DNA from 4 places in the Paenarthrobacter sp. NPDC091711 genome. Region 3 is predicted to be linked to each of the others. Evidence: riboswitches for the same ligand, from Rfam matches in the RefSeq annotation. Region 3 holds a riboswitch; each other region holds the start of a gene.
What was found. Region 3 has a riboswitch for S-adenosylmethionine ahead of ACIQH5_RS10115 (homoserine O-acetyltransferase). Riboswitches for the same ligand answer to the same signal wherever they lie in the genome.
Positions count from the first base shown of each region.

Region 1: linked by a shared signal. The riboswitch ahead of ACIQH5_RS15550 (DUF1737 domain-containing protein) and the one ahead of ACIQH5_RS10115 (homoserine O-acetyltransferase) in region 3 are both predicted to bind S-adenosylmethionine.
Region 2: linked by a shared signal. The riboswitch ahead of ACIQH5_RS17470 (hypothetical protein) and the one ahead of ACIQH5_RS10115 (homoserine O-acetyltransferase) in region 3 are both predicted to bind S-adenosylmethionine.
Region 4: linked by a shared signal. The riboswitch ahead of ACIQH5_RS17175 (LLM class flavin-dependent oxidoreductase) and the one ahead of ACIQH5_RS10115 (homoserine O-acetyltransferase) in region 3 are both predicted to bind S-adenosylmethionine.

Region 1 is NZ_JBIVTF010000010.1:103,935-111,378, forward strand. Features, by position in the region: gene ACIQH5_RS15530 (UDP-N-acetylglucosamine 1-carboxyvinyltransferase) at 1-200, shown strand, start outside; gene ACIQH5_RS15535 (hypothetical protein) at 375-1,019, opposite strand; gene ACIQH5_RS15540 (O-succinylhomoserine sulfhydrylase) at 1,030-2,238, opposite strand; gene ACIQH5_RS15545 (rhodanese-like domain-containing protein) at 2,239-2,649, opposite strand; gene ACIQH5_RS15550 (DUF1737 domain-containing protein) at 2,646-2,909, opposite strand; SAM riboswitch class IV at 2,923-3,034, opposite strand; gene ACIQH5_RS15555 (SulP family inorganic anion transporter) at 3,122-4,822, opposite strand; gene ACIQH5_RS15560 (NtaA/DmoA family FMN-dependent monooxygenase) at 4,976-6,304, shown strand; gene ACIQH5_RS15565 (aromatic amino acid ammonia-lyase) at 6,304-7,444, shown strand, end outside.
Region 2 is NZ_JBIVTF010000013.1:51,842-59,285, forward strand. Features, by position in the region: gene ACIQH5_RS17465 (sodium:solute symporter) at 112-1,647, shown strand; SAM riboswitch class IV at 1,833-1,952, shown strand; gene ACIQH5_RS17470 (hypothetical protein) at 1,969-2,301, shown strand; gene ACIQH5_RS17475 (hypothetical protein) at 2,298-2,489, opposite strand; gene ACIQH5_RS17480 (VIT1/CCC1 transporter family protein) at 2,756-3,922, shown strand; gene ACIQH5_RS17485 (matrixin family metalloprotease) at 4,081-4,917, shown strand; gene ACIQH5_RS17490 (matrixin family metalloprotease) at 5,038-5,973, shown strand; gene ACIQH5_RS17495 (LOG family protein) at 5,993-7,126, opposite strand; gene ACIQH5_RS17500 (gamma-glutamyl-gamma-aminobutyrate hydrolase family protein) at 7,203-7,444, shown strand, end outside.
Region 3 is NZ_JBIVTF010000005.1:74,235-81,678, reverse strand. Features, by position in the region: gene ACIQH5_RS10130 (CPBP family intramembrane glutamic endopeptidase) at 1-262, shown strand, start outside; gene ACIQH5_RS10125 (VOC family protein) at 406-1,044, opposite strand; gene ACIQH5_RS10120 (bifunctional o-acetylhomoserine/o-acetylserine sulfhydrylase) at 1,246-2,586, shown strand; SAM riboswitch class IV at 2,750-2,866, shown strand; gene ACIQH5_RS10115 (homoserine O-acetyltransferase) at 2,882-4,000, shown strand; gene ACIQH5_RS10110 (hypothetical protein) at 4,004-4,513, opposite strand; gene ACIQH5_RS10105 (winged helix DNA-binding domain-containing protein) at 4,576-5,688, opposite strand; gene ACIQH5_RS10100 (SGNH/GDSL hydrolase family protein) at 5,750-6,613, opposite strand; gene ACIQH5_RS10095 (alpha/beta hydrolase) at 6,684-7,334, shown strand; gene ACIQH5_RS10090 (RNA-binding S4 domain-containing protein) at 7,344-7,444, opposite strand, start outside.
Region 4 is NZ_JBIVTF010000012.1:118,325-125,768, forward strand. Features, by position in the region: gene ACIQH5_RS17160 (MFS transporter) at 1-628, shown strand, start outside; gene ACIQH5_RS17165 (rhodanese-like domain-containing protein) at 592-1,059, opposite strand; gene ACIQH5_RS17170 (LLM class flavin-dependent oxidoreductase) at 1,101-2,240, opposite strand; SAM riboswitch class IV at 2,463-2,572, shown strand; gene ACIQH5_RS17175 (LLM class flavin-dependent oxidoreductase) at 2,609-3,706, shown strand; gene ACIQH5_RS17180 (NtaA/DmoA family FMN-dependent monooxygenase) at 3,771-5,186, shown strand; gene ACIQH5_RS17185 (ABC transporter substrate-binding protein) at 5,183-6,820, shown strand; gene ACIQH5_RS17190 (ABC transporter permease) at 6,828-7,444, shown strand, end outside.

The DNA of each region.
Region 1 (7,444 bases), on a different contig from region 3:
TCAACGGCCCCACCAAGTGGCGTGCCGCGGAAATCGGCTGCCCGCCCGCCCTGCGCCCGGCCGCTTGCCTGCTCTTGGCCATGTTGGCTGCCAGGGGAACCTCGGAGCTTCGCAACATCTACGTGATCGAGCGCGGCTATGAGGACCTTGCAGAGCGCCTGAACACCATTGGCGCGAAGATCGAGTACTTCCAGGACTAGCGTCGGTCGCTGCCGGACGCGCCTGTTCCCGCTGGACGCGCCCGTTCCCGCCTTTTGCGCTCCCGTTTCCGCCATCTGCGCCAGTTACCTCTGGTGCGTATGGCGGCAACGGGTGCGCACGGTTGAGGAGCCGGCCAAGGCGAGCTGGAACTGGTCAAAGCGAGCTGGAGCCGGTCAGGCGGCCTTGGAGTCCGGCTCTTCCCATGTCATCAGGTACGCGCCGATGGTCCCTTCCACTAAGTAGAAAAAGAGCGGCGGAATGTCCTTCTTCGCCACAAGGATGGCGCCGTAGGCGGGTGCGCTGGCCGCAGCCGTAATAGCGATCCACCGTTTTGTCGGCAAGGAAAGCAGGCTCCCGCCGAGCGCAGCCAACGCCACAACATGCAGTCCGGAGTATGCCAGGAACGGCGCGTTGGACCCCCTGCGGTAGGCGAAACCTTCGATGTCAGCAGCCCGCCGGGCGAGGCTTGAGACGAAGAACGGGGCGCCGGCGAGCAGGGCTGCGGCTGCAGCGAAAGCCCACTTCTTCGCCTTCCCGCGCGATGCATTGTCCGGGACAGAACCACCATCCGTGACGGCGCCATTCTCCTGAACAGCTTGGGCGAACGCGGCGAATCCCACCGGCACGGCGACAGTTCCCACGGCCGTAAGGTGCTGGCCGACGATCCATCCGCGCTGGCCTGCCGTCAGCATGCGCAGCCGCTCGGCGTCGTCGGGCGTGATGTAAACGCGTGAGACCGGAGAGATTCCAACGAACCACACCACCGTGCCGGCAACGATCACAGCACCGGCACGGCGATAGGGATGGTTCCCGCTCATGGCAGCAAGGTTAGACCTGTTTGAAGGCCTTCTCCAGATCCAAGATGAGGTCGTCCACGTCTTCGAGCCCTACGGACAGGCGCACGACACCATCGGAAAGACCGATTGCTGCGCGACCCTCCGGTCCCATGGCCCGGTGGGTGGTGGTGGCAGGGTGCGTGATGAGGGACTTGGAGTCGCCCAGGTTGTTGGAGATGTCAATGACGCGGAGGCCGTCGAGCAGGGCGAACGCAGCCTCTTTGGCTGAACGCCCGGCCGAAGGAGACAGCTCAAACGTCAGGACGGTGCCGCCCGCCTTCATCTGCTTCGCTGCAAGTTCGTACTGTGGGTGAGACTTCAACAAGGGGTACTTGACCCAGCTGATAGCAGGCTGCTGCTCGAGCCACTCTGCGATCTTCAAAGCGGATGCTGAGCTGTGGTTCACGCGCAGTCCGATGGTCTCCAGGCCCTTGGTCAGCACCCAGGCATTGAACGCGGACAGTGCAGGACCAGTGTGCCGCATGAGCTGCTTCACCGGGCCATCGATGAATTCCTTGGTGCCAAGGATCGCGCCGCCAAGAACGCGTCCCTGTCCGTCGATGTGCTTGGTGCCGGAGTACACGATCACGTCGGCGCCCAGCTCTCCACAGCGTTGCAGCAGGGGAGTGGCAAAGACGTTGTCCACCACTACGGTGGCCCCGGCAGCATGCGCCAGCTCGCTGACCGCAGCGATGTCCACGATCTCCTGCATGGGGTTGGACGGAGATTCGAAAAAGACCGCGGTAGTGGGCTCGGAGAGGGCTTCGCGCCACTGCTCCAAATCCGGGCCGTCCACGAAGACCGTGTGAACGCCCCAGCGCGGCAGGATCTCATTGAGGATCACAAAGCAGGAGCCGAACAAGGAGCGGGCGGCAACCACGCGGTCGCCGGCAGCCAGCAGGGCACCCAAAGCAGTGAAGACCGCGGACATGCCTGACGCCGTCGCAAAGCAGGCTTCGGTTCCTTCGAGCAGCCGCAGCCGCTCCTGGAAGGTTGCGACGGACGGGTTGCCGTAGCGGGAGTAAACGAAACGTTCGTCCTCACCGGTGAAGGCGCGCTCGGCGGCAGCGGCGGATTCGTAGACGAAACCGGAGTTCAGGAAAACGGCCTCGGACGTTTCCTGGAAATTTGTACGGTCAAGACCACCGCGGACGGCCTGGGTGTCGGGGCTCCAACCGGCGGCGTCGGGATTGAAAGTCACTTACTCGGTCCCCAAATTCGTCGGCAGGCCACGGTTCTTCCAACCGTTCACTGTGCGCTCGCCGTAGCGGTCCGGTTCTCCTTCAAAGCCCTCCAGGACGTTGTAGGCAGTGAAGCCGGCCTGCGTTGCGGCAATGGCGGCGGAGATGGAGCGCTGGCCGGAGCGGCACAGGAACACCAGCTCAACGCCGTCGTCTTCGGGGGCCTGCTGACGCAAATCCTCGATGAAGCGGGAGTTGGGGATACCGCCGGCAAGGTTCCACTGAATGAACAGGGGATCGTTCTCGGTGGCTTTGGTGTCCGGGATGCCGATGTGTGCCCACTCGCCCTCGGTGCGGACGTCCACCAGGATGGCGCCTTCTTCCAACTTGGCCCACGCATCGTGCGGGGTCAGGTCACCTGCGTAGCTCATGCGTGGCCCTCGAATGCTTCGTCGTCGTAGTTCTCCAGCTGGTCCACTGCGGTGGCAACGGCGGCATCGGCATTGGCGATGGCGGCGGGGAGCACGATTGCTTGGGCCACAATAACGTCCGTGCCGTTGAATGTGGCTGCCGGGCTGCCATGGAGCACATAGCCCTCGGCGAGGGCATTGTGGATCCGCTCGCAGAAATCACGGGTGTCCGGGCCTGTAATCAGGCGATAGGAAAGTTTTTCTTCAGTGGGTTCAGGCATAGCTGGTGCTCCTCAGTCACGCTTGCAGTTCGAGTTGTCGATACGCCGAGTAGTCACCTGAGGCACCCCGCCGGAGAGAGGGTTGCCGACCAGCAAGTCAGGGCTTTGCGCTGGTACTCATTACTCAAGAAAAACGTAACATCCACGGGCCTCGGGCTGCACTTGCGGGCTGTTGTCCGGCCGTCATGTTGCGTAATCGGAGGCCGCTTCCCTTATACGTGCTTCAGTGCACGCACTGCGGCGCCCACCGTGGGGAAGAAATGGTCGGGCGTGAACCGGGCTGCCGTGCCCAGCCGGATCAATTTGTCCTTGACAGGTCCCTTCAGTTCGGCGAACACGAGGTCCACACCTTTGCTGGCCAGCCATTCGTCCAGCGTGACGAGGTCATCCAGCGCGGTGGTGTCGATCCCGGTGATGGGCTCTGCGGCGAGGATGACGTGGGTCACCGGGTCCGCAGTCTCCTCCGGGGCCTCGTCCAACTGTTCCCGGACGAAGGCCGCCAGAACCTGCCCGTTGCCGAAGAAGAGAGGTGCATCGAAGCGGAGGATCAGAAGCCCGGGGATGCGCTCGGCGTCGGGGTGCCGCTCGAGGTCGTGATACCCGGGGAGCCCAGCTTCGGCTCCGAGTTCTGTCCGGTAGGGATCCCACGCCCGCCGAACAAAGTCCAGGAGTGCCAAGGCTATGGCTACGACAATTCCCTGCAGTACGCCTACGGTCAGAACTCCCAGGAAGGCTGCCAGCATCACCACCGATTCGCTCCGGCTCAGGCTGAGGAGCCGCTTAACGCCAGCGGGGTCTGCCAGGGCAATGGCCGCCGCGATGACGACGGCGGCCAAGGTTGCGGAAGGAAGGTACCCGGTAACTCCGGGAGCCAGCAACATGAAAGCAACAACCAGCACCGCGCCAACCACCCCGGTCATCTGGGACTTGGCGCCGGCGTCCACAGCCACAGGGGTGCGCGAGGTACTGCCGGAGACAGGGAATCCGCCCAGCAAGCCGGTGGCCGCATTGGCTGCCCCAAGGGCTGCCATCTCCCTGTTGCCCGAGACTTTCTTCCCTTCCTTGGCTGCCAGGGTTTGGGACAGGACGCCAGTATCCGCGAACGCCATGAGGGCAATACCGGCCGCAGCGGGAAGCAGCATCAGAGCGTCAGCCCAGCCTATGCCGCCGAGCGCGGGCATCGGCAGCCCCTGCGGCAAAACCCCGGTGACCTTGACGTCGTCGTTCAGGCCCCAAACGGCCGTTGCAACGCATGAGCCCACCACCGCCAGCAGGACGCCGGGCACCTTCCACTTCAGAAGTTTGGGGATCCAGATGAGCGCGAGTGAACCTAAGCCCAGCAGCAGCGCGGTGATGTTGACTCCGCCGCCCAGCAACCCGGTGGTGACCTTCGCGAGCTTTTGCCAGATGTCGCCGTCGGCCTCTATCCCCAGGAACGCCGGGAGCTGGGACAACGCCACCAGCAAAGCGATCCCGTTGAGGTATCCGAGCCGGATGGGTTTGGACAGCAGCCCGGTGATGGCACCGAGTTTCAGTGCGGAGCCCGCGAGCATGATCACCCCGATCAACACAGCCAACAGCCCGGCGAGTGCCACCGATCTTTCACTGCTGCCGGCTGCAAGCGGAACAATAGCTGCGGCGATCATCGGGGCAAGGGAGGAATCTGGTCCCAACACGAGAATGCGGGATGGCCCCACCACGGCGTAGACCAGCAACGGGATCACCGTGGCGTAGAGCCCGGTGACAGGGGGCAAACCGGCCGCCTGCGCGTAGGCCATGCCCGCAGGCACCAGCAGGGCGAACAGTGCAGCACCCGCCACGGCGTCGTGCCGCAGCCATTCGCGTTTGTACCCCTTGAGTGCCCAGACGCCCGAAAGGCGATCCTTGGCGGAAGTGCGGGTGGCTGAACTCATACAGCGATCATTGCGGACCCACGGTGTTTGCGGAACAAGGTGAACGCTGTATGTGGAAAATGCAACCATCATGAGTCCGGCCCAAATGTGACGTCCCGGGAGCATAATTGACCCAGTACGACCCCCTGTAACTTCGCATGAAATCAGGTCGCGGTGAACGGACAAAGCAGTTCTACACTCAAGCCCATGCTGCACTTTGGATGGTTCGTAGGCCACGGTTTCGGTGTTCAGGGCTGGGGGACTCCCGGCTATGGCCTGGGCTATGACTGGAAGAAACCCGCCCTGTATCAGGAGGCCGTCCGGGCGTTTGAACGATCCGGGTTGGACCTGTTCATCATTGAAGATTCCCTCACCGTTCCGGACACCTATGGCGGCACAGCCGAGGTATCCCTGGCGCACGCGTCGTTCGCCCCGAAGCATGATCCGTTGGCGTTGGTCCCTTACCTTCTCTCCGCCACCGAGCACCTCGGGATCGTCCCGACGGTCAGCGCCTCCTTCTACCCGCCTTTCACGGCCGCCCGGCTCCTGGCTACGCTGCAGCACTTCTCCGAAGGGCAGCTTGGCTGGAACGTTGTCACTTCCGGCAGTGACCTCGCCGCGCAGAACTACGGCCTGGACCAACAGATCGAGCATGACCTCCGGTACGAGAAAGCGGAGGAATTCGTCGACGTCGTCAGGCGGCTTTGGCGCAGTTGGGAACCGGGAGCCGTGCTTGAGGATGTTGACGCGGGGGTGTTCGCGGACCACAGCAAGGTGCACCCCATCAACCACCAGGGTGACTTCTTCAAGGTCAGGGGCCCACTGAACACTGCGCCTTTACCCGAGGAACCTGTGCTGGTTCAGGCCGGTGCTTCTCCCCGGGGCAAGGCATTTGCCGGCGGCAATGCTGACGTGGCCATTGCCCTGGCCCGTGGCGTTGACGGGATGAAGTCCTACCGGGACTCGATTCGCGCAGAAGCTGTGAAGGCCGGCCGCAATCCCGACGACGTCAAGGTACTTTTCGTCCTGAAGCCCACCGTTGTTGGTTCCCCGGCCGAGGCCGAGGAGTTGCGGGCCCAGAGGCGGGAACTCACCCAACGCGACATCGACAGCCAGTTGAACTCCATCTCCTACCTCTCCGTGATCGACTTCAAACAGTTCGACCTCGACGCTCCACTGCCTGAATTGAGCACCAACAGCAACCAGGGCACCCTGGAGCATTTCGCCAAGGCCGCACCTCCGGGTTCCACGCTGCGCCAGATCCTGCAGGCCCGCAGCGGCGGCGCGGGCGACTCGATCATCGGCACGGCAGGCGAGATCGCGGACTACCTGGAGTCGACAGGGTCCGAGGTGGGCGGCGATGGGTTCCTCTTTTCCGGCTTCGTGGACCCGGTGACGGTGCACAGCGTGCTGGACAAGCTCACGCCTGAACTACGGCGTCGCGGCCTGTTGAGGAAGAGTTACGGCAACGGCGGGTTCCGGCAGAACCTCTTGGACTTCTAATGGTGACCGGAACGCCGCTGACCTTGGTGATTGGCGCGGCTCCGGTGCGTGCTGTGGATGTGGCACGTGTCGCCGAAGACCCTGCGTTTCACGTGAAACTCAACCAAGATGCGTTGTCTTTGCTAGAGAAGTCGCGGAAAGTTGTGGAGGTAACAGCAGCCTCCGGGCAACGCGTGTACGGACTCAACACCCTGCTTGGCTCCGGCCGGGATACGGCAGTGGAGGAGAAGTCGCTCCTTGCCTATCAAGTCCAGGTAATCAGGTATCACAACAGCGGGGTGGGCTCGTACCTGGACCGCGCCGCCGCTCGGGCCGTGATCCTCACCCGACTGATCGGTTTCAGCCGCGGCGGCTCCGGAGTCCGACCCGAAACCGCTGTGTTTTACGCCGAAATGCTCAACCGAGGCGTGTTCCCCGCCATCCCGCGCGAAGGTTCGGTAGGCTCCTCGGATCTGACCCAGCTTGCCGCCGTCGCCGCCGTTGCCATCGGGGAGGGTGAAGCGTTTGGCGCGGACGGCACCCTGATTTCCGGTGCCAAAGCGCTCGCCGACGCCGGCCTGCAGCCCCTTGTTCCCGCGCCCGGTGAGGCCCTCGCCCTGGTCAGCGCAAACGCATACTCGGTGGGCGCCGGAACGCTCGCTTTGCTGCGGCTTCGGCACCTGGCCGAGCTGGCCGACGTCGCACTTTCCCTCTCGCTGGAAACGATCGCGAGGTACGACGGCGGCGGGAACCTCAGCCCGTTTTCGCCGGCAATCCAGGCAGCCAAGGCGGTGGACGGGCAGCGGGACTCGGCCGGCGCCGTGCGCCGCCTCTTGGGCGGTGGGTGGCTGGAGGATGTTCGTCCCGAAGCGTCCGTTCAGGATGCATTGTCCTTCAGGGCCGCGCCGCAAACTCACGGAGCCTTTCGAACCCTCGTGGCGCAGCTCGATGCTGCCTTGGAGGTGGAACTGAACGGCCGCGGTGACAATCCGCTGGTTGATGTCGAGTCCGGGGCCATGGTGTCCGGCGGCAACTTCCAACCGATGCAGCTGGCGCTCGCGTTTGAGGGCCTGCGGCTGGCGTTGGCGCACGTGGGAATTTCCAGTGAGCGTCGCATCGCCAAGTTGTATCCGCCGCAACGGGCTATCCGCGCCCGCCATC
Region 2 (7,444 bases), on a different contig from region 3:
TGAGGCACACAACACCTCCTCAATCTCCAATCGTCAGCACAGAGACTTCGTCGCTTCGCAGGAGTATCGTCGAAAACCCCAACCTCTGTGCATCAGCTCCAAGGACCGTTCATGGAATCATCGGCTATAAACATCGCAATCGTGGTGGTGTACCTGCTCGCCATGCTGGCATTCGGCTGGTGGGGCAAGTCCCGCACCAAGAACAACAGCGACTTCCTGGTGGCCGGCCGCCGCCTGGGACCCTTCCTTTACACCGGCACCATGGCTGCAGTGGTCCTTGGTGGCGCATCCACCGTGGGCGGCGTCGGCCTCGGCTACAAGTTCGGCATCTCTGGCATGTGGCTTGTGGTGGCAATCGGCTCAGGCGTGCTGCTGCTCAGCCTCCTGTTTGCCGGGACCATCCAGCGGCTGAAAATCTACACGGTCTCCCAAATGCTGAGCCTCCGCTACGGCAGCAAAGCCACGCAGACCTCCGGCATCGTCATGCTCGCCTACACGCTGATGCTGTGTGCCACGTCCACCGGCGCGTACGCCACCATCTTCGTGGTGCTGTTCGACTGGGAGCGTTGGCTGGCTATCGCCGTTGGCGGCGCGATCGTCCTTGTCTACTCGACCATTGGCGGCATGTGGTCCATCACGTTGGCCGACCAGGTCCAGTTCATCATCAAGACCGTGGGTATCTTCTTCCTGATGCTCCCGTTCGTCCTGAACGCAGCCGGCGGCATGGACGGCATCCGTGAGCGCCTCGACGCAAGCTTCTTCCAGATTGACGGCATCGGCATCCAGACCATCATCACGTACTTCGTGGTCTACACACTGGGTCTCCTGATCGGCCAGGACATCTGGCAGCGCGTCTTCACTGCCAAGACCCCCACCGTTGCCCGTTGGGGCGGCGCAACTGCCGGCGTTTACTGCATCCTTTACGGCATCGCCGGCGCCCTGATCGGCCTGGCCGCCCGCGTTGCCTTGCCGGACATTGACGTCGCCAACCTCGGCAAGGACGTGGTGTACGCAGAGGTCGCAACCCACATCCTGCCTGTCGGCATCGGCGGCCTGGTCATGGCTGCAGCTGTTGCAGCAATGATGTCCACGGCTTCCGGCGCCCTGATCGCCGCGGCAACGGTGGCCCGCGCCGACGTCGTCCCGTTCGTGGCCAGCTGGTTCGGCAAGACCATCAACACTGATGACACCGAAAACCCCGAGCACGACGTCAAGGCCAACCGCTACTGGGTCCTGGGACTCGGCATCGTTGCCGTGCTGATCTCCATGGCAGCGCAGGACGTGGTGGTTGCCCTGACCATCGCCTACGACATCCTGGTGGGTGGCCTCCTGGTAGCCATTCTCGGCGGCCTCGTGTGGAAGCGCGGAACCGGAATCGCCGCGGCGTGGTCCATGGCCATCGGGTCGGTCCTGACCCTCGCGTTGCTGATCCTCTTCGCCGTAGGAGCGATCCCGAGCGCGGACGGCGTCTACGCCAACGAGCCGATCTACTTCGGCCTGGCAGCCTCGTTCGTCGCCTACGTAGTGATTTCGCTGCTCACCCCGCCCACCGATCCCGCGGTTCGCGAGGCCTGGGACAAGCGAGTGGCTGGTGCCGTCTCGGAAGAGCTTCCTCCTGAGGCCCACCCGGTCAGCAGCCACAAGTAAAAAGAGACAAGTACGACGGCGGCGCCTCCCCTTTCCGGGGTGGCGCCGCCGTTGTTTTGTCCCCAGGAGAAACGTCCACCCGGCAGGTGCGTTGCGGGGCCCACTCTGCGCCCCAAAACCCCACCCAAACACGCACACCAGGCCCCACAACGGGTATCCCTAGCAATGGGGTAGGGTGGTCCCAGCTTCAAGAGATGTGGCGCCAAGCTCCGACTTGCCACGCACCAACCCCATGTTCACGGGTGGTTCGGATGAGGAAGCGGCCCGTCCCGGACCAGAGACAACCGAGCGGGCAAGAGCACTCCACCAAGGAGCAGTCCCTTGCCGTACCAAGGCGATATCACCCCGGCAGCAGCCAGCACCCCAGCAATTGTGAGCACCCCAGACACAACAGCCACCACCACGGTCGCGGTGATTCCCGCCGTCGACCTCTTCCTGGGCACGGTGACCATCCTGGCCGGGAACGGCGCCACGGCCCGAACCGGGCGCTTCGGGCATCCCCACCCGCAATTGATCGCGCAGGCGTTGGCCCACGCGGTCCGGCCAACGCGTTGGTGTGAAGTGTCAAGGACGCTAACGGTGACTGTCGCCGCGGCGGGCCGGCGCGGCGGTGTGCAGCGGCACTTCACACTTAGCCACGAAGATCCGGCCTAGCTTTCCTCGTCCTCCGCACGGAACTCTTCGGTTTCGTCGATGGGGACCACGCGTTCGTCGTCGTCGGGGGCGTCTACTTCCTCAACCCAGGGCTGGTCCACTTCCTGGTCCTCGGCGTAGTCGTAGGCGGGGTCGGACTCAATGGTGGTCCGTTCCTGGTAGTTGGCGTGTGATTCGGTGGTGTTCATGGTGCAACCTCCGTCTCGTGGGCCGGTGTTCACGGGCCGGCTCAGCCCGTTGACCCGAATGCAGGAATCCAGGAGTGGGAGGACCCCAATCCCCTGTCCTTCCATCTGAGCACCGGCATAGGCAAGGGTCAAGGAGCGCCGAAAATTACGGTGCACCGAACATTCCGGTTAAGGAATACCAGCCAAAAATCCGCGCGGATAAGCGGTAGTGTGGGGCGTGCAATGGGGCCGCACCTACCCCACCCAGCACAGGAGACAAAGTGCAGATGCACCAGGAATCCCATAGTTCGTCGAGCCCCGCTCCGGACCCCACCCCCGAATCAGCAGCCGCCGAAAACACTGGTACCCAACCCCCGCCGCCGTCGCACGCGGACATCCGCCGCTGGCGCCAGTACCTGGCTGACGAGCGTGCCGAGGCCGCCGTGTACCGCGAACTTGCCCAGCGGCGTGACGGTGAGGAACGCCAAATTCTGCTCGCCTTGGCCGAAGCCGAAGGCCGGCACGAGGCCCACTGGCTCAAGCTCCTTGGTGAGCACGCCGGAATGCCCAAAGCAGCATCCACCCGAAGCCAGTTCCTGGGATTCCTTGCCCGTAACTTCGGCTCCGTCTTTGTGCTTGCCTTGGCCCAGCGTGCCGAAGGCCGTTCCCCCTATGGCACGGAGCCTGCAGCAACACCTGCCATGGTGGCCGATGAACAAATTCACGAAGAAGTAGTCCGGGGCCTGGCCACGCGTGGGCGCAACAGGCTCTCCGGGACATTCCGCGCCGCCGTTTTTGGCGCCAACGACGGCCTGGTCAGCAACCTTTCGTTGGTGATGGGCATGGCAGCAACCGGTGTGCCCAGCCCCGTGGTCCTGATGAGTGGCGTGGCAGGTTTGTTGGCCGGTGCACTGTCCATGGGCGCGGGCGAGTACGTTTCGGTCCGCTCCCAGCGGGAACTCCTTAACGCCACGTTGCCCACGCAGGCAACCTTGACGGCCGCGCCGTCGTTGGACATCGAACACAACGAGCTGGTCCTGGTGTACCTGGCCAGGGGCATGACCCACGAGGCCGCGGAACACCGCGCCGCCGAGCGTATGGGATTGTTCAGCTGCGACTGCGATCCGAGCCTGTCCTTGCAGCCTGAAAAACCGCCCGCGGATGAGCACGAATCCGTTGGCTCGGCGTGGGGCGCTGCGCTGTCCAGCTTCTGCTTCTTCGCCTCGGGCGCCATCGTGCCCATCCTCCCGTTCATCTTCGGAATGACGGGCATTGCGGCCTTGATGGTGGCCGGGGTTTTGGTGGGCCTGGCGCTCCTGGCCACCGGCGCCGTGGTCGGCTTGCTGTCCGGAACGTCACCGTTGAGCCGCGGGCTGCGGCAGCTGGCCATTGGCTTGGGAGCGGCCGCCGCCACCTATGGACTGGGCCTGGTGTTCGGAGCAACCATCATTTAAGTTTGGACTGCCCATAAGTTTGGACGGCTCGGGCCGCAGACCGTAATGTGGGTTCGTCCTCCTCGCTGCCCCGCGTGACCAGGGCATCAGGAATGGAGAACCGTGGACCGGAGCGGGAAACAACGCGCGCGCCAAAACACCGGCGCAGTGGCGCAGTGGTGCGGGTTCTCCGCGGCGTCCTCATGGCCGCAATTGCCGCCGTCGTGGCTGTTCTGGTGAGTGGGTACCTGCAGGGCGATCCCCGCATTACCGCCCTGTTCCCGGGCCTGAGCATTCCGGGCGCCCCGCAGAACGCGCCCGGTGTTGCCGAAACACCGCGTGACCCGAAGACGCCGCCGCCAGGACTTGAGGAGGCGGACGCCCCACTGGCCTCGCCGTCAGCGCCCGGCACCACCAACGATTCGTATAAGTTCCTGGCCACCAACGACGACGGCACGCCGGTAGGTTATTCGCCGTGCCGTCCGCTTCATTACGTCGTCAACAATGCCACCGCACCCGCTGGTTCCGATGATTTGCTGGCCACCGCCTTGGCTAATATCTCAGCAGCGTCCGGCATTCAGTTCATCAACGACGGCACCACGGACGAGCTGCCCGTTGACCGACGCGAGCCATATCAGCCTTCCAAATACGGCGACCGGTGGGCTCCCCTGCTGATCTCCTGGACCACGCCCGTGGAAGCCCCTGCGCTGGCCGACAACGTCATAGGGACCGGCGGCAGCACCATGTACTCCCTCAACAAGGGTCCCAAAAGCTACATCACCGGGAGCCTGGAGCTCGATACGCCGCAGGTAGCGGAACTCCTTGCCAGTCCAGGCGGGGCCGATTACGTCCTGGCCGTCATGCAACACGAGCTGGGGCACGTGATGGGTTTGGATCATGTGGATGATCCGATCCAACTGATGTACCCGGAAATCGGAGCTCCGGACGGACTCGCGGCGGGCGACCTGAATGGCCTGCATCTTCTTGCCTCGGCGCCCTGCCGCAAGGACATCTAGGCGCCTTTCGCTGATGGAGCAGCTCCGCCATGGACTCCCGGCGGAGCGGGACTTATGCTGGCCAATACGGCCGACGGCGGCGCCCCACCTCCCGTCGCAGCCTTCACGTCAGGGGGTTCCATGGAACCTTACGGGTCGCCCAAGTGGCCGGACCCCGATCCCGCTCGCCCTCACTACCTCCCGCATTCCCAACGCCCGCCGGAGCCTCCCCCGGTCAGGCCGCCGATCAAGCACAGCAGCGTTGTGGCCATCATGTTCCTTTTCGGCGTTCTCGCGCTGGTGTGCGCGGGAGCCTACTTCAGCGGCGAACTCCGGCCGTTGCTGTATGGCTCGTCCTCTTCACAAAGCCAAGCACCCGGTCCCGGGCTGGTTCCGTTCGGCCAGCGCCAGGACCCTGTACCGGGGCTGGAGGAAGCGGACGCGCCGCTCGGGACGCCGGCACCACTGAACCGCACCAGTTCCTCGTACAAATTCCTGGCCCTCAAGGAAGACGGAACCCCGCTGACCTACTCACCGTGCAGGCCCATCCATTACGTGGTGAACTCGGACCTCGCGCCGGCCTCCTGGCAGCCCTTGGTGGAAGAGGCCGTGGAACAGGCCGGAGCAGCCACGGGATTGAGGTTCATCTACGACGGCCCGAGTTCCGAGGTTCCCTCCCCCACCCGGTCCGGATACCAGCCCGAAAGGTACGGGGACCGTTGGGCCCCTGTCCTCATTGCGTGGAGCACCCCTGAGCAGGTGCCACGCCTGACCGGGCAGACCGTGGGCCTTGGCGGTAGTTCCTCCGTTGGCCTCAGCAACGGCTACAAAGCCTATGTCACCGGGACGGTGTCCTTGGATGCTCCACAGTTCGCTGAGATCGTGAACGCCCCCAGCGGAGAGGAAATCGGCATAGCTGTGATCATGCACGAGCTCGGGCACCTCCTGGGCCTGGACCATGTGGACGATCCCCGGCAGCTCATGTTCGATCAAGCTTCCTGGGTGCGCGGATACGCTGCCGGCGACCTCACCGGATTGGCCCAGCTGGGCACGGGTCCTTGCAGCAAGGACTTCTGAGGTCTTAGCCGGCAACCACCTATCCCGCAATCACTGCGAGCGCATCCTTCACGGTGTCAACCAGGAAGATCTTCTCCGCCATCGGCTTTCCGGCTGCGAGGCTCTGCAGCATGGACCAGGCAGGGAAAGTCCGTTCCCAGTGTTCGCGTCCCACCAGCACCATGGGCGTGATGGTCTCCGGGGCCCCGTAGTAGTTCTCGCAGGCATCCTGGAAGATCTCCTGCACTGTTCCCGCCGCACCCGGGAGGAACACGATCCCGCCGGTACAAAGCTCCAGGAGGATGGCTTCCCGCACGGCGTTGGCGAAGTACTTGGCGATGTGGGTGGCGAACAGGTTGGGCGGCTCGTGGCCGTAAAACCAGGTGGGAATACCGAGGGTCGGGGTACCGTCCGGATAACGTTCGACGACGGCGGCTGCTCGCCGCGCCCAGGCCGTCACCGAGGGCCTGAACCCCGGCACCGCGGCGAGCGCCTCAAGCGCGGCAGTAGCGTCGGCGTCGGGCAGTCCGCTCAAGTAGGCCCCAAGGTTGGCCGCTTCCATGGCGCCGGGACCCCCGCCCGTGGCGACCGTAAAGCCTGCCCGGGCCAGCAAGCGTCCCAGCAGCGCGGCGTCGGCGAATTCCTTGGTGCCCCGCTGTGCTGCGTGCCCGCCCATCACCCCCACCAGTTTGTTGCCGAAAAGTGCGCCCTGCTCCAGCAATTCGTCAAGGGCATCGCCGATTGCATGATCGTGAAGGGCTGCAGCGAGTGTGGCGTCCAGGCTGCCCCGCTGCCCGGGCAGGATGCTCCATTGGTAGACGCGGGCGTCGAGGGTGGATTCGTATTCTGTGGAGGAAATGTCCGGGTACAGTTCCTCGGCGGTGTACACACCGCTTCGGTAGGGGTTGAACGGCACATTGTGAAGTTTGGGGAAAATGAGCGCTCCCCGCCGTCGGAGGCTTTCCTCCACCCCGGCGTCGAAGGTGCAGCCCAGGAAGATTGCTCCTGCGGGGTCCAGGGCTTTGAGGTCCCGTGAGTGGCCCCGCAGGTCCAACGACTGCGCGTGCCATCCGTGCATGGAGCCGGCACCAGCGGTGACCAGATGGCGGAAGTGGGCGACGCTTTCCACCTCGAGCGTTCGCGGACTCGGGCTCAAAGCTCCGGAGCGATTCATGTTTTCAGCGTAGTGGTGCGTCGGCCCCGCGTCCGGGTGTTTGGGTGCGCGGCAGCAGCACGGTGCATCATGAAGGATGAAGAGTTCAGAAGTTGTTCGTCCGCGTATCGGCGTTCCGGTACGTCTGAGCAGTTCTGACACACCTGATTCCCGCGTGGGTGAAGCCAACCGGCTCTTTACCTGCATCGTGGACCTGTTGCGTGAGGCCGGGGCACAACCGGTGCTGCTGACTCCGGTTTCCGCTGACAGCGCCGGACGGTTGGCCGTCGAGATGCAAACGCTCGACGGCGTGCTGCTGCCGGGAGGCGGCGACATCAA
Region 3 (7,444 bases):
GGTGGGCTACCTCATGGACCGCTTCGGCAAGTTCGGGTGGAGCATGCCGGCAGCCATTGTGGTCAGCGCCCTTCTGCGGGGCAGCTACCACCTGTACCAGGGCTTCGGCCCGTTCATAGGGAATGTGGTCATGGGCCTGGTGTTTGCATGGATCTACACCAAGACCAAGCGGGTGATGCCCCTGGTGATTGCCCACGCAGTGCTGGACATCGTGGCCTTCGTAGGATTCAGCCTCTTCGGCAAGGCGATAGGCCTCGGATAATGGCCGTATAGCGGCCTGGGAAGCGGCCCGGGAAGGGGGCTCTTAAAAGTATTCGGCCGCCATCCATGGGTGACGTCATTGGCACCCGCTGATGGCGGCCGAAGCTTGGCCCGGACACGGTTGACCGGGGTTGGATGGAGCCCTTAGATGGTGACGGCTCCGGAGGCGGTTTCGAAGGTTACCGCCATGATGCCCGGAGTTCCGTGCGGGGCCATCCACTGGACAGCTACGTCCTCAAGCGGCTTTTCCACCGGCTCACCCAACCACTCGGTGACGCGTTCAGCCGAGCCCGCGATGGTGAGGCTGGACATCTTGACGTCGCTCTCGTAGATCCTGGACGGGTGCAGTGAGGGGTCGCCCTCCCACTTGAGCAGGTACGGCACCTGGGGATCGGCGATCAAGCCGAGGATGCCAATCTGCTGCCACACCAGTTCGCGGCCATCGGGGAACTTGCGGTTGCCCGGAACAGCGGAGCGGCCGAGGCGGTCCTCGAACGGGGCGAGGTCATCAACGGCGACGCACCAGCCCATCCAACCGCCGCCGGCAGCCGAGCGTGCACGGACGGCTTGGCCAAAGGGTGCTTTGTCAGAAGCGGGGTGGTCCAGGACCTCCACCACTTCCAAGTACTTGTTATCCGCAAGGGGAATGATCATGTTCCGGGTGCCGAAGCGCGGGTGCACTCCGCCCCGGACAGCGTCCACTCCCAATGCCGCGGAAATTCGTTCGGTAGTGGCCAAAAGGCCATCTCGTTCACAGGCGTAAGAGACGTGATCCATGCGCATGGCTTCATCTTGGCACTTTGTGATCGGGGTCTCAGCTAAGTCAAGCCTAACTAAGGTGGGATGTGTATAACTTTCGCTCTGAGCGTCATGGAAGGACGCGAAGAGACCAGTTGATTCCACCGGCGTCATAAAGCTGTCTTAGCTTCCGGACAGTTCCTAGACTGGCCCCAGCTCAGCTGCACCACATTGCCTGCCAATCCCATGCGCCACGAACAGGAGAACTCCATGTCCCAAGGATGGTCTTTCGAAACCCGCCAGATCCATGCAGGTCAGGAGCCTGACTCCGCCACCGGAGCGCGCTCCCTGCCGATCTACCAGACCACGTCTTTTGTGTTCCCCAGCGCCGAGAGCGCTGCCAACCGTTTTGCCCTGGCCGAGCTGGCTCCCATCTACACGCGCATCGGCAACCCGACGCAGGATGCCGTGGAGCAGCGGGTCGCGAGCCTTGAAGGCGGATTGGGTGCACTCCTGCTCAGCTCCGGACAGGCAGCGGAGACTTTTGCCATCCTGAACATTGCCGAAGCGGGCGATCACATTGTGGCCAGCCCCAGCCTTTACGGCGGCACCTACAACCTGCTGGCACACACCCTGAAGAAGTTCGGCATCTCCGTCACCTTCGTGGAAGACCCGGACAACCTGGACCAGTGGCGTGACGCCGTCCAGCCGAACACCAAGTTGTTCTTCGGCGAGGTTGTCTCCAATCCACGGCAGGACGTTCTGGACATCGAGGGCATCGCACGCACCGCCCACGAGGCCGGCGTGCCCCTGATCGTGGACAACACCCTTTCAACGCCGTACCTCATCCGTCCCATCGAGTGGGGCGCGGACATTGTGGTCCACTCTGCAACCAAGTATCTGGGCGGCCACGGGTCCGCAATCGCAGGTGTGATTGTGGATTCCGGCAACTTCGACTTCGGCAAGGATCCGGAACGCTTCCCCGGATTCAACACCCCGGACCCCAGCTACAGCGGGCTCGTTTACGCCCGGGATTTGGGCAAGGACGGTGCGCTGGGTGCCAACCTGTCCTACATCCTCAAGGCCCGTGTCCAGTTGCTCCGCGATCTCGGCTCGGCTGTGTCGCCGTTCAATGCCTTCCTCATCGCCCAAGGACTGGAGACACTGAGCCTGCGCGTGGAACGTCATGTTGCCAACGCCACCAAGGTGGCCGAATGGCTTGAAGGCCACGACGACGTCGAATCGGTCGCCTATGCGGGCCTGCCATCCAGCCCTTGGTACCAGCGGGGCCAGAAGTACGGCCCCAAGGGCACGGGGGCAATTGTTGCCTTCAACATCAAGGGCGGCGTGGAAGCCGGTAAGCGTTTCGTGGACGGACTGGAGCTGCACTCGCACGTTGCCAACATCGGTGACGTCCGCTCGCTGGTCATCCACCCGGCGTCGACGACGCACAGCCAGCTGACGGTGGAACAGCAGCTCGCTGCAGGCGTCAACCCCGGCCTGGTCCGATTGTCCGTGGGCATCGAACACGTGGATGACATCATCGCGGACCTCGAAGCCGGATTCCGGGCAGCCAAGGGCGCCTGACGCCTCGCGCCCAAAGCACTGACCCGGCTGCCGCCCGCGCCGACGATTATTCGCCGGGCGGCAGTTCCGGGCCCTGGTTCGTGAACGAAGAGACCTCAAACCGTCACACTGTTGTCACATTCTTCGCCATAACCCCCCTGTGTTTCCTAGACTCGTCGTATTAGGTCATGAGTGCCAGCACACAGCCCCGGCTTGCTGGCCGGCAACCCTCCTCCGCGGTGGGGTGCCCCGGGTGAAGACCTGGCCTGTTCGCACGCAAGGCGACGGGCAAGCGCGAGGTTAAGGTGTCAAAGGAATGACCATTACTGCTACAGCCCTTCCAAAATCCGGAGAAGAAGACGGAACCGTCAAGTACGCCGGCGTCGGTCCGCTGGAACTCGAAGCCGGCGGATTCCTGCCCGACGTCGTTCTCGCTTATGAGACCTGGGGGCAGCTGAACGCCGATGCCTCCAACGCGGTGCTCATCCAGCACGCACTCACTGGCAGTACGCATGTAGCCCGCGGAGCCACTGACGAGGAAGGATGGTGGGAGCAACTCGTTGGTCCCGGTGCCACCATCGATACCAACAAGTTCTTTGTCATCTCCATCAACATCGTGGGCGGCTGTTACGGCAGCACCGGCCCATCATCAGAAGCTCCGGACGGACGCCCGTGGGGCTCACGTTTCCCGCTGGTCACCCTGCGCGACAGCACTGAGGCTGAGTCGCGCCTCGCCGATGCCCTGGGAATCGAGGCCTGGCACGCCGTATTGGGCGGATCCATGGGTGGCGCGCGCGCCCTTGAGTGGGCTGTGACCTTCCCAGACAGGGTAAAACGTTGTGCCGTCATTTCGGTGGGCGCCTACAGCACGGCCGAGCAGATTGCTTTCGCCCAAGCCCAAACCCTTGCCATCAAGCAGGACCCGAACTTCAACAACGGCGACTACTACGGAGATACCGCGCCCGAGCACGGTTTGGCATTGGCCCGGCGCATCGCCCACATCACGTACCGCTCGGCGTTGGAGCTGGACGTCCGCTTTGGCCGGCAAGCCCAGCACCAGGAGACTCCGCTGGCCGCCGTATTGGGCGAGCGCGGCCGCTACCAAGTGGAAAGTTACCTGGACCACCAAGGAACCAAACTGGTCCGCCGCTTTGACGCCAACAGCTACATCGCCATCACCGAGGCATTGATGTCCCACGACGTCACCAGGGGTCGCGGCTCGTTGGAAACGGCGCTTTCCGGTGCTACGGCTGAGTTCTTCGTGGCGGCCGTGGACAGCGACAGGCTCTACTTCCCGGCTCAATCACGGGAACTGGCCGCAGCGCTCCCCGGCGAAGTGCCGGTTCACGTCATTGAGGCTCCGATTGGCCACGATGGCTTCCTCACCGAAATCGGCCAGCTCTCCGAGCAGCTCCGCGAAGCATTTTTTGCCTAAGCTTTAGCCGTTCATGATGTCGCCGCGCTGCCTCATGTAATCCTCCATGGCGATCTCGCCGTTGCTGAACTTCGCGTCCAGCTCTGCCAGCTTGCGCGCCCGGTATCCCTGCGGCTCAGAACCGTTCGTTGCGGGAAACGTGCTGGGGGATGACGGGCTCGACGGCGGCCCGGACTGCGGCGCGTCATCCACCGGGCGGATGACGGCCGGCTCGGACGGATAGCCCGGATAGCCCTGACCCGGATAGCTCTGGCCTGGGTATCCCTGACCCGGGGAGCTCTGCGACGGGAAATTCTGCGACGGGTAATTTTGCCCGGGGTAGCCCTGTCCCGGGTGATCCTGCCCCCGGTAGTCCTGCTGCGGGTAGCCTGGGCCGGGCAGATTCTGCTGCGGGTACTCGGGGGCGCGGAAGTCTCCGTGTTGGATCCGGCGCGCCCGGGAGCGGTTGTACATGCGGATTCCGAGTGGAATCAGCCACGAGCAGACGATGATCCAGAAGATCAGATTGTTCACAGTGCAGGCCTCCTAGGTCTCACCCCAGCTTAGTCCTGTGCCCTTGGACCGTTCCCGCCACGTCACACCAGCGTGACGTCCATGCCCAGAAACCGGCCATAACGATCCACCTCGGCCTGCAGGGCGGCCTGCTCCTGCGCAGTGGCAGGCCGGTTCATTCGCACGTCCAGCTCGCACGCCCCGCCGGAGAATCCGTGACGCCACCATCCGGCCAACCTGCCATCCAACAGGACCACGTGCATGGGTCCGTTGTCCTCGGGGAAGTAGGGCGCCGTTCCGCCCAGGAAGTGCCGGGACTGCGAGTAGCCCATCACGTACTCGTCGTAGCACTGGATGAGGTCAATGCGGGGGAGCTCAGGATCCTCAGTCGTCCAGGAGGGGTCCCCGCTGGCGAGGGTGGCCACTTCCTCCGCAGCCAGATAATACTCAAGCCCATCGAGCAGAAGGGTGCCCAAACTGCCGGGAGAGATGTCCTGGGCTACCTGGATGCCACGCTTCACGTCCTTCATGGTCAGCCCGGACCACACCGCACAGTCCTTCACGGTTGCGGGGCCCCGGCTGCTGAAGTACCGCAGCGTCAATTGCCCAAGCGCCTGTTCACGATCCTCCCCGGCCAACGGTGCGGCGAGGAAACCGGGAACGCGTTCCTCGAACAGGGCGTACGTCTGTTTCAGGGCACCCCCTGCGGATCGGACGGGGGAGCCGCTGACCAGGACGCGGCTGATTTCGGCATGCATGAGGTGGTAAATGAAGCCCAGGCCCTTGCTGGGGAAGCCCGCCTCTCCCAGGACCTGGGCCAGTTCCTCGCGTGTCTTGTGGGCCCCGTCCGCCACTGCCGCAGCCATGATTTGGCCGCTCCTTGCAGCAGCGTCCTCATCGATTCCTGTTTGGCGATACATGCCTTTGTTGCCCTGGTGGAGGCGATCTGCGGACAATCCCATCAACCAGCCGAGGTCGTCCCGGTGCACAAAGTGCCAGGTGGGGCGCAGGATGTGTGTCCGCAGAATGGTTCCATCAGCTACGGCCTGCTCAACATCCGAGGCCGTGACCATGGACGAATGATTGGGGGAGCTTCTTTGCGAGAGCGTCCACCGCGCATAGGGGAATTCCTGTGATTGGACGGCCAGGAGGTTGCGGACCACCTCCCCGGGCCCTGCGGCGTAGGGAGCCCGCAACTGTTGCCGCCGGAGGCGCGTCCGCCGAATAGTCTCCCCAGGTGCAGGAACGGGCGTCACGTCAGCGGCGCGGCAGGAGGGTGCCGGTAGAGCCGAAGACGGGTCCCGGCGTCGGACGCTTTGGAGTGATGCCATCGCCGGAGGACTGGTGCCGAAGCCGCCGGATCACCCACGGAACAAAGTACTCGCGGGCCCACACGAGGTCGGATGACCTTGCCTCACGCCAGGTGCGGGGCGGCAGGGACTTAGGCAGCAAGGGCTCAAGCGTGTGGTGGACGTTCAGTGCTTCAAGCACCATCATGGCGATGGTGTGGTGGCCAAGCGGCGAGAAATGCAGGCGGTCCGCATCCCACATTTGAGGGTCCGACAACTGCCGCAAGGACCACATGTCCGCGATGATGGCGTCGTGGCGTGCGGCCACTGTCCGGAGGTTCTCGTTGTAAATGGCAACCTTGCCGCGGATACGCCCCAGGACCGATGCTGCCGTGTCCGGACCATTGAAAAGGACCACGGTAGCGCCGCCCGAGCTCAGCTCAGCTACGGCGGCGTCGAGCTTTTCGGCCAACAGGTCGGGATCGCCGCCTGGGCGGATGAGGTCATTGCCGCCAGCCGAAATGGACACCAGGTCCGGCTGCAGTTCCAAGCAGGGGCCCACTTGTTCATCGATGATCTGCTGCAGGAGCCTGCCGCGGATGGCAAGGTTGGCGTAGGCGAAGTCCTCTTGACCGCGGCCCAATTCCTCGGCCACCCGATCCGCCCACCCACGGTGACCGCCGGGGTTCCTGGGTTCGGGGTCGCCGATGCCCTCGGTGAAGGAGTCACCCAAGGCCACATAGCGGGTCCATGGGTGCTTTTGAACGGGCTCGTCCGGCTTCAGTAGAGGCTCGCCCGGCTTCAGTAAAGGATTGTTCTCACTCACGCTCATATCCTGCACCGTGACGTCGACCCTACGCCACCGTAGGTTGTTACTTGTGGGTAACTGCAAGAATGGACCCATGACTGAAGCACCCTCATTTCCAGCCCCCGTTGTCCTGTGGTCCCACGACGAAGCCGAACGCGCAGGCAAGCCCCTCCTGGTCCTGCTGCACGGCTACGGCTCCAACGAGGACGACCTCTTCAGCTTGGCCGGGTTGCTTCCCGAAGGCTTTGTAGTAGCTGCCCTTCGCGCGCCGATGCCCATGGGCCCGGGCTTCACCTGGTTCCCCCTGACAGCATCCATCGACTACTCACTGGACGCCGTGAAGCAAGCGGCCGAGTACGCCCTTGAATGGCTGGACACGGTCAAAGCGAACCACTCGTCAGTGACGTTGTTGGGCTTCTCCATGGGCATGGCCATGGCCACCACCATGCTCCGCTACCGTCCCGCGGACTTCGCCGCCGTCGTCGGGCTGTCAGGCTTTGTGATCGACGCCGGCGCTGACGCCGCCTTCCGGGACGATGAACTGGATGGAACGTTGCCGATGTTCTGGGGCCGTGACCAGCAGGACCCCGTGATCACCCAGGACAAGATCGAATACACCATGGGGTGGGTACGAAAGCACGTTGACCTCACCAAAGTGCTCTACACGGGGATGTGGCACGGCATCAACCAGCAGGAGATCGGACACGTGGGCGAATTCCTCACCCACAAGGTCCTCACTGACTAGCGGGGGACATCAGGCGGTGGTGATCCGGACCGTCTGGCCGTTGACGGTGACGGTATCGCCGACGTGGAGTTGGCGTCCGCGGCGGTCGTCAATTTCGTTGTTGACCTTAA
Region 4 (7,444 bases), on a different contig from region 3:
TCCTTTGGCGGCCGCGGCGATCCTTGCGCCGCAAGCAGCCGGCATGCTGTTGGCGTCCAGCTTCAGCTGGCGTTTCGTGGCCCGGTATGGGCGTGCCGGGATCGTGTATGCACTTCTCGGCAGTCTGGCCTGCCTGATTGCCAAGGACCTTTTTGTTCAGGGGCTCGACGGCGGGACAGCGGCTCTTGCGGTGGCCGCCGTCGGGCTTCTCCAAGGTGTGTCAACCGGCCTGGTGGTCGCGCCGAACCAGACACTCACTCTGGCCCATGCGCCCGTGGGCGCCGCCGGAGTGGCTGCAGGGTTCTACCAACTCAGCCAGCGGTTCGCTGCGGCGCTTTGCTCCGCCGCGGCAGCAGGAATGTTCCTTCAAGCGCATAGCGCGGCCACCGGCCAGGCCTCCAAGGACGCCTTCCACCAAGGCATCGTCATGTGCTGCATCTTGCTGGGCGTCGCCTTGCTCGCCGGCGGAATCGACTGGCTGCGCGAGGCGCGGGACCGCACAAAGACAAGTGCCGCCGTCGTGACTTCCGGGAGGGAAGCCGCGACGACGGCTGTGGTGCTGACGCCGGAAGGCCCGACGGCGGCAGGTACTCAGCGCTCGGAAGTCACCGATTCGGTGGACGCCTGAGTAGTGGCGGCGGGCGGTGCCGCTTCGGCGGGCGGTGCGGTGGGCGCCGTGGTGGGGACGCCGGCGTCGCGGAGGGCCGGGAAGCCGCCATCCACATGGACAGCGTTGGCGTAGCCGAGGACCTGGAGCTTCTGCGCGACGGGTCGTGAACCGTTTACAGAGCCGCAGAACACCACGATCTTCTGGTCCTTGCCGGTGACCTGGGGCAGCCGGTGGGCGGATTCCGGGCTGAAGTCCTCATCCACGTGCTCGCGGTTCACCACCACAGCGCCGGGGACTGCGCCGGTGCTGGCGCGGCCGCCTTCGCTGCGGACATCGATCAGCAGGGCGCCTTCTTCGATGAGCTTGGCGGCGGCATCGGCGGTGATCAGCTGGGTGTCCTGGACGGGTTCCTGGGCTTCGGTTTCCTGGGCGGTGGTTTCGATGGACATGGTGCTCCCTTATCTAGGTGGTGGTTGGAAAATCGGAAAAGCTAGAGACCCCATACCTCGGCCAGCAGCTGGTAGGAGTTCTGCCGGTCGGCGGGGTCATGGGCAATGGTGGTGATGAGCAGTTCCTGGGCACTCGTGGCCCGCTGCAAAGTGCGGAGTCCTTCGCTGACCTGGTGGGGGTCGCCCACGAACCGTGTGTCCATGCGATCCTTGATGAGCTCCCCGGCTTCGGCGTCCAAGGAAAGCTCCAGTGCATCCTCCGGTGACGGGTACGGGATGGCGCCGTGGCCGCTGCGGATCCCGTGGACCCAGTGCGCGTAGCCGCGGGCCAAACGCTGGGCCTGGCGTTCGTCCGGGGCTACCAGCACGTCCGCGGAGACGATCACACGCGGTTCCCGCAAGGCCGCGGAGGGTTCGAAGTGAGCCCTGTACTCGGCGATGGAGTCCAGGACGCCTGCCGGTGCCACGTGGTAGTTCGCGCCAAAGGGGATACCCAACTTGCCAGCCAAGCGGGCGCTGGGGCCGGCGGTGGACCCGTGGATCCAAAACTGGGGCGACTGGCCGAGAGCGGGTGTAGCCGTGACTTCCTCACCATGTTTGGTCCTGTAGTCGCCGGTGAAAAATCCGATGATGTCCTGGATATCGTTCTCGAAGTTGTCTGTATCACCGGGGAAGCGACCCAGCAGTTCACCCTGCAGCCGGAACTTCCTGGGCAGGACCGCACCGAAGATGGGGCGCGGCGCGGGGATCAGCAGTCCGTCAACCACACGATCGGTGGGCTCCGAAGCGTCAGCGGGTACCACTCCGGGAGCCGGATCGCTGGGGGATTTGGGCGGGCCGGAGCGGCCAAAGCCCAAGTCCAATCGGTCCGGGAACACGGCGGCCAGTGTTCCAATGCTCTCTGCAATCTGAAGGGGCCGGTAGTTCCCCAGCAGAGTGGCCGCGGTGCCCACCCTGATGGTCTTGGTGGCGGAGGCAACCAACCCGGCCAGAATGTGCGGGGCTGATCCGGCAACGCCGGTGTTGAGGTGGTGCTCGGCCAGCCAATACCGCGAGTAGCCGGAAGCCTCGGCAGCGGCGGCAAGGGCAAGGGTGCTCCGCAGGGCATCGCCGGGAGTCTGGCCGGCGGACACCGGGCTCAGGTCAAGGACGGACAGGGGAGTAACTGGAGGCTTCGGCATGGCACGACACTACGGAGCCGCGCGCAGAGCCCAAAGCCGATCCGTCACCCCGCTCAACCGGACTAAATCCAGCGAAATCCGGCGAAACGGGCCGTCACAACCGACCCTTCAAAAGCCCGAAAATGACGATTCCAGCAGCCCTTTGACGTGGTATTTCCCGCCTTGACGCTGCAAGTCCAGCGGTTTGTACATTCCTTGGACAGCCTCCTAGATTCAAGTTCAGGTCAAGAGTCAGCACGCCAAGGACCGGCTCGTGCTGCGGCAACCCTCAGGCATTACGTGGCGGGGTGCTCCGGAAACAGACCAGGCCGCATCTGCGGCAAGTGAATGTCGTCCCAGCCGCTGTGCGGCCTCTGAAAGAGAGAATCATGCCTTCCACACCTGTACCCGAATTCCGCTCCCGCGTTATCGCGTTGGAGCTCGACGGCGACGGAGCCCACCCCGCGTCGTGGCGCAAGGCCCACCATGATCCGCAGGCGCTATTGGGGGGCCAGCGGATCCGTGAAACCGTCCAGGCAGCGGACATCGCCGGTTTCCATGCGGCCACGTTCAAGGACAGCCGCGTGGTGGATCCTGGAAGCACCGGGATTGCGGGCCGGATTGATGCGATCCAGCGCGCGGCCTTTGCAGCACCGATCACCCGGTCCATCGGTCTTGTCCCTGAGGCCGGAACGCTCTTCACTGAGCCGTTCCATGTAGCCACGCAGCTGGCCAGCCTGGACTACTCCTCCTTGGGGAGGGCGGGTTGGCTGGTCACCGCGGACAACCTGGCCAAGGAAGCCCGTTCCGTAGGGCGCACGCAGTTGCCAGAAGGCGAGGCCGTCAGCGAAGCCGCAGATGTGGTCCAAGCCAGCCGCCGGCTTTGGGACTCCTGGGAAGACGACGCGGTGATCCGTGACGTTGCCACAGGCCGGTACTTGGACCGGGACAAGCTGCACTACGCCGACTTTGACGGTGGACGCTTCTCCGTCAAGGGACCGTCCATCATCCCGCGCCCACTCCAAGGGCAGCTCGTGGTGTTCGCGCCCGCTGAGCTGATTCCCGCCGTCGAGGCTGATGTTGCCCTGATCTCCGCAGACACCACGGACGACCTCCCGCAAGCTGCCCAAGCGGCAGCATCTGCGGGTGCGCCGAGGACCTTGGTGGAGTTGGACGTCATCCTCGATTCCCGGGGGCAGACCGCGGAGGACCGTCTGGCCGAACTGGACTCGTACGAAGAGTGGACGGGCGGTGCCCGCTACGTGGGCAGCGCCGAAGGCTTAGTGGAACTGCTCACCACGCTGTTCGCAGCGGCCGACGGCGTCCGCCTCAAGCCAGCGGTACTGGATGTGGACCTTCCCGAATTGGCTAACAAGGTGCTCCCCGAACTGCACCGCAGCGGGTTGGTGGTGCCGCCGCTTCCGGGCGCCACACTCCGTGAAACCTTCGGTCTTCCCCGTCCCGCCAACCGCTTTGCCGCGGCCTGACGCCGGCTGACCAACGCCCGCCGCCAAGAGCCCACTCACAGAGCCAGATTCAGAGAGCAGAAACATGACCAACCATCACCGCATCGCAGGCAACGGCCAGATCCAGTTTGGCGTCTTCTTCCAAGGCGTCAACCACACCACCGTGTGGAAGGACGCGCAGAGCGGCTCGCAAACCGACTTCGAGTCATTCCGCCGGGTGGCCCAGACAGCTGAACGGGGACTCTTCTCCGCGTTCTTCCTCGGAGAAGGACTCCGCCTCCGGGAACACCTCGGAAAGATCCACGATCTGGATGTTGTGGGCCGTCCCGACGCGCAGACCGCCCTCGCCGCGCTCGCAGCCATCACCACGAATATCGGTTTGGTGGCGACGCAGAACACTACGTACAACGATCCCGCGGACCTTGCCCACCGCTTAGCAAGCCTGGACCTGCTGTCCGGCGGCCGCGCGGCCTGGAACATCGTCACCACGGACAACGCATGGACCGGCGCCAACTTCAGGCGCGGCGGGTTCCTCAAGCACGAGGACCGTTACGTCCGGGCCGAAGCGTTCGTTCAGACAGCAAAGGCTATTTGGGATTCCTGGGCTGACGGCGCAATCGCCGGGTCCCGGAATGATCCACGCTGGCTCCGCGAGGACGCCATCGCCACGGTCAAACGCCAGGATAAGAGTTTCGACGTCGAAATCACCGGCAGGTTGCCGCGCTCCAGCCAGCAGCACCCGGTCTTGTTCCAAGCCGGGGACTCGCCGGACGGCCGCGATTTCGCCGTGCGGAACGCGGACGTGATCTTCTCGGCACATCCGGAACTGGAAGACGCCAAGAAGTTCCGCGACGACATTGTGGCCCGCACCCTTAAAGCCGGGCGTCCGGCAGATGACGTGAAGATCTTCCCCGGCCAGGAGTTCATCCTCGGTGCCACCGCGGCAGAGGCCGAGGAAAAGCACCAGTGGGTCCGCTCGCTGCAAGTGGGTCCGGAAACGGCCATCGCCTACTTGGAACAGTTCTGGGGACGCACCCTCACCGAATACGACCCCGACGGTCCGCTGCCGGATATTGACCCCCTTGTGGACGTCACCAACCCCACCCGCGGCAACGCCTTCCACGGGAAGAGCGCCAAGGACCTCGCCGCCCAGTGGCGTGCGGATGCCAAGGAAAACGGCCAGTCGATCCGCCAGTTCGTTGCTGCCCGTTCCCGGCTCAACGGCCGCGGCCTGGTGGGATCGTACGACGACATAGCGGACAAACTCGCCGAGTACGCCCACACCGGCGCCGTTGACGGCTTCAACATCACTCCCTGGCTTGTGCCCGGCGGGCTGGACGACATTGTCAACGAACTGGTTCCCCGCCTGCAGGACCGCGGCGTCTACCGCACCGAATACGAGGGCACCAACCTCCGCGAAAACCTCGGCCTCCGCGCCCCGCTGACCCGCCGCGGATCACTCACCAGCACCCAACTCACTGAAAGCGAAGAAGTCGCATGAGCGTCCCCAACCCAACCGCAGCGCGCAAGCTGCGGAAACCCGCCGCCGTCGTGTCCGTCCTGGGAGCCTTTGCGCTCCTGGCCTCAGCCTGCGCTGGAGGGGCCGACGCCGGCACCCAGCAAAGTGCCGACACCACCCCGGTCTCCGGGGGCAACCTGAACTTCGCGGTGTCCGTTGACCGCGGATGCATTGACCCGCAGCAGGTGGGCAACAACGATGCGATCGCGATTGCCCGTCAGACAGTGTCGTCGTTGACGTCGCAGGATCCGAAGACGGGCGAGATCGTTCCGTGGCTGGCGGAGAAGTTCGAAACCAATACGAACGCCACCAGTTTCACGTTTACCCTCCGCAGCGGTGCCACCTTCGCTGACGGCACTGCGATTGATGCTGCCTCGGTGAAGACCAACTTCGAGGCCATCAAAGCACTTGGTGCCAAAGCCACGCTGGGCTCCACCTACCTGAGCGACGTCAGCGCCATCACCGTGAAGGATCCCCAGACAGTGGTGGTGGACTTCTCCAAGCCGAACGCACAATTCCTCCAGGCAACGTCTACGTTCACGCTCGGCCTGTTGTCTCCGGCATCTGCCACGCTTTCCGAAGCTGACCGTTGCGCCGGGAAGTTCTCCGGCTCCGGCCCGTTCAGCGTGAAGAGCTACACCGTGGACAAGGAAGCTGTCCTGGAGCGCCGTGCGGGCTATAACTGGCCCGCCGCCACCAACAGCAACAAGGGCGAGGCGTACCTGGACACTGTCACCTTCAAGATCATTCCTGAGGCAGGGAACCGCACGGGCAGCCTGCAGTCCGGCCAGATCGATGCGACGGCGGCGATCTCCGCTGCTGACATCAGCCTGTTCAACGGCAACGGCTTCTGGAACGAAACACGGGCCAACCCGGGCGTGGTCTACAACCTGTACGCCAACCAGTCCAACCCCAAGCTCAAGGAAACCGCCGTTCGCCAGGCCATCTCCAAGGCCATCAACCGCGAGGAAATTACCAAGACCCTGCTGACCGAAGGGGACCAGCCGGCCAAGGGCGTTCTCTCCCACACCACTCCGTACTTCAAGGACTACAGCGAGCTGCTGAAGAACGATCCCGATGGCGCCAAGAAGCTCCTGGATGATGCCGGCTGGAAGGTTGGCACGGACGGGGTCAGGGAGAAGAACGGCGAGAAACTGTCCTTCAAGGTCACTTACTGGCAGTCACCCAAGGAAGTGCTGGAGCTCGTGCAGCAGCAGCTCAAGGTGATCGGCGTGGACCTGCAGCTGAAGTTCACCACCATCGCGGACGTGACGGCTGCCCAGGCTGACAAGACCTATGACTTCTCCTACGGCAACCTGACCCGCAGCGACCCCGACGTCTTGCGCACCGTCTTCGCCTCCACCACAGCCCGCGGCGGAAGCAACCTCCGGGAGAAGCTGCCCGTGGACGATGTCCTGGGCGAGCAGGCCGCGGCGCTGGACAAGGACGCACGCCAGAAATTGGTGGACGAAGCACAGGAAATCCTGATCAAGGACGCCCACTCCATCCCGCTGTATGAGCTGTCCACCACCATTTCCGCCAGCGACAAAGTCAAGGGCCTCACGTTCGAAGCTTCCAGCCGCCTGGACTTCTACGACGCCTGGCTGAGCAAGTAGGAATCCCATGATCCGCTACATCGGCCAACGGTTGCTGCAGGGCGCGTTCGTCCTCTGGGCCGCCTACACAGTGTCCTTCCTGATCCTGTATTTGCTGCCCGGCGACGCCGTGAGCATCATGGCCAGCGGCGACGAACAGAACGCAGTGGATCCGGCTCTCGTGGAGAAACTCCGCGCGGAGTACGGATTGGACAGGCCTCTTTACGAGCAATACTTTATTGCCCTGTTCAAGGCGCTCCAGCTGGACTTCGGGCTGTCCATCAAGAATGGTGTCCCTGCAACCCAGACCGTGGCGGAAGTGCTGCCGGAGACAATCAAGTTGGCCGTGGCGGGATTCGCGCTCGCGGTGCTCCTGGGCAGTGCCCTGGCAGTGGTTGCGGCGTTCAGCCGCAACCGCTGGATCCGCCAGGCCTTCTCCTCGCTTCCGCCTTTGGGCATCGCGGTACCCACCTTCTGGATTGGCCTCCTGCTGCTGCAGTTCTTCTCGTTCCGGTTGCGATTGTTCCCAGCGATAGGGAACGACGGCGGCCAGAGCCTCGTGCTTCCAGCCCTGACTCTGGCCATACCCACCTCAGCGGTGATCGCCCAGCTGCTGACGCGCAGCTTGCGCCAAACATTGGGCGA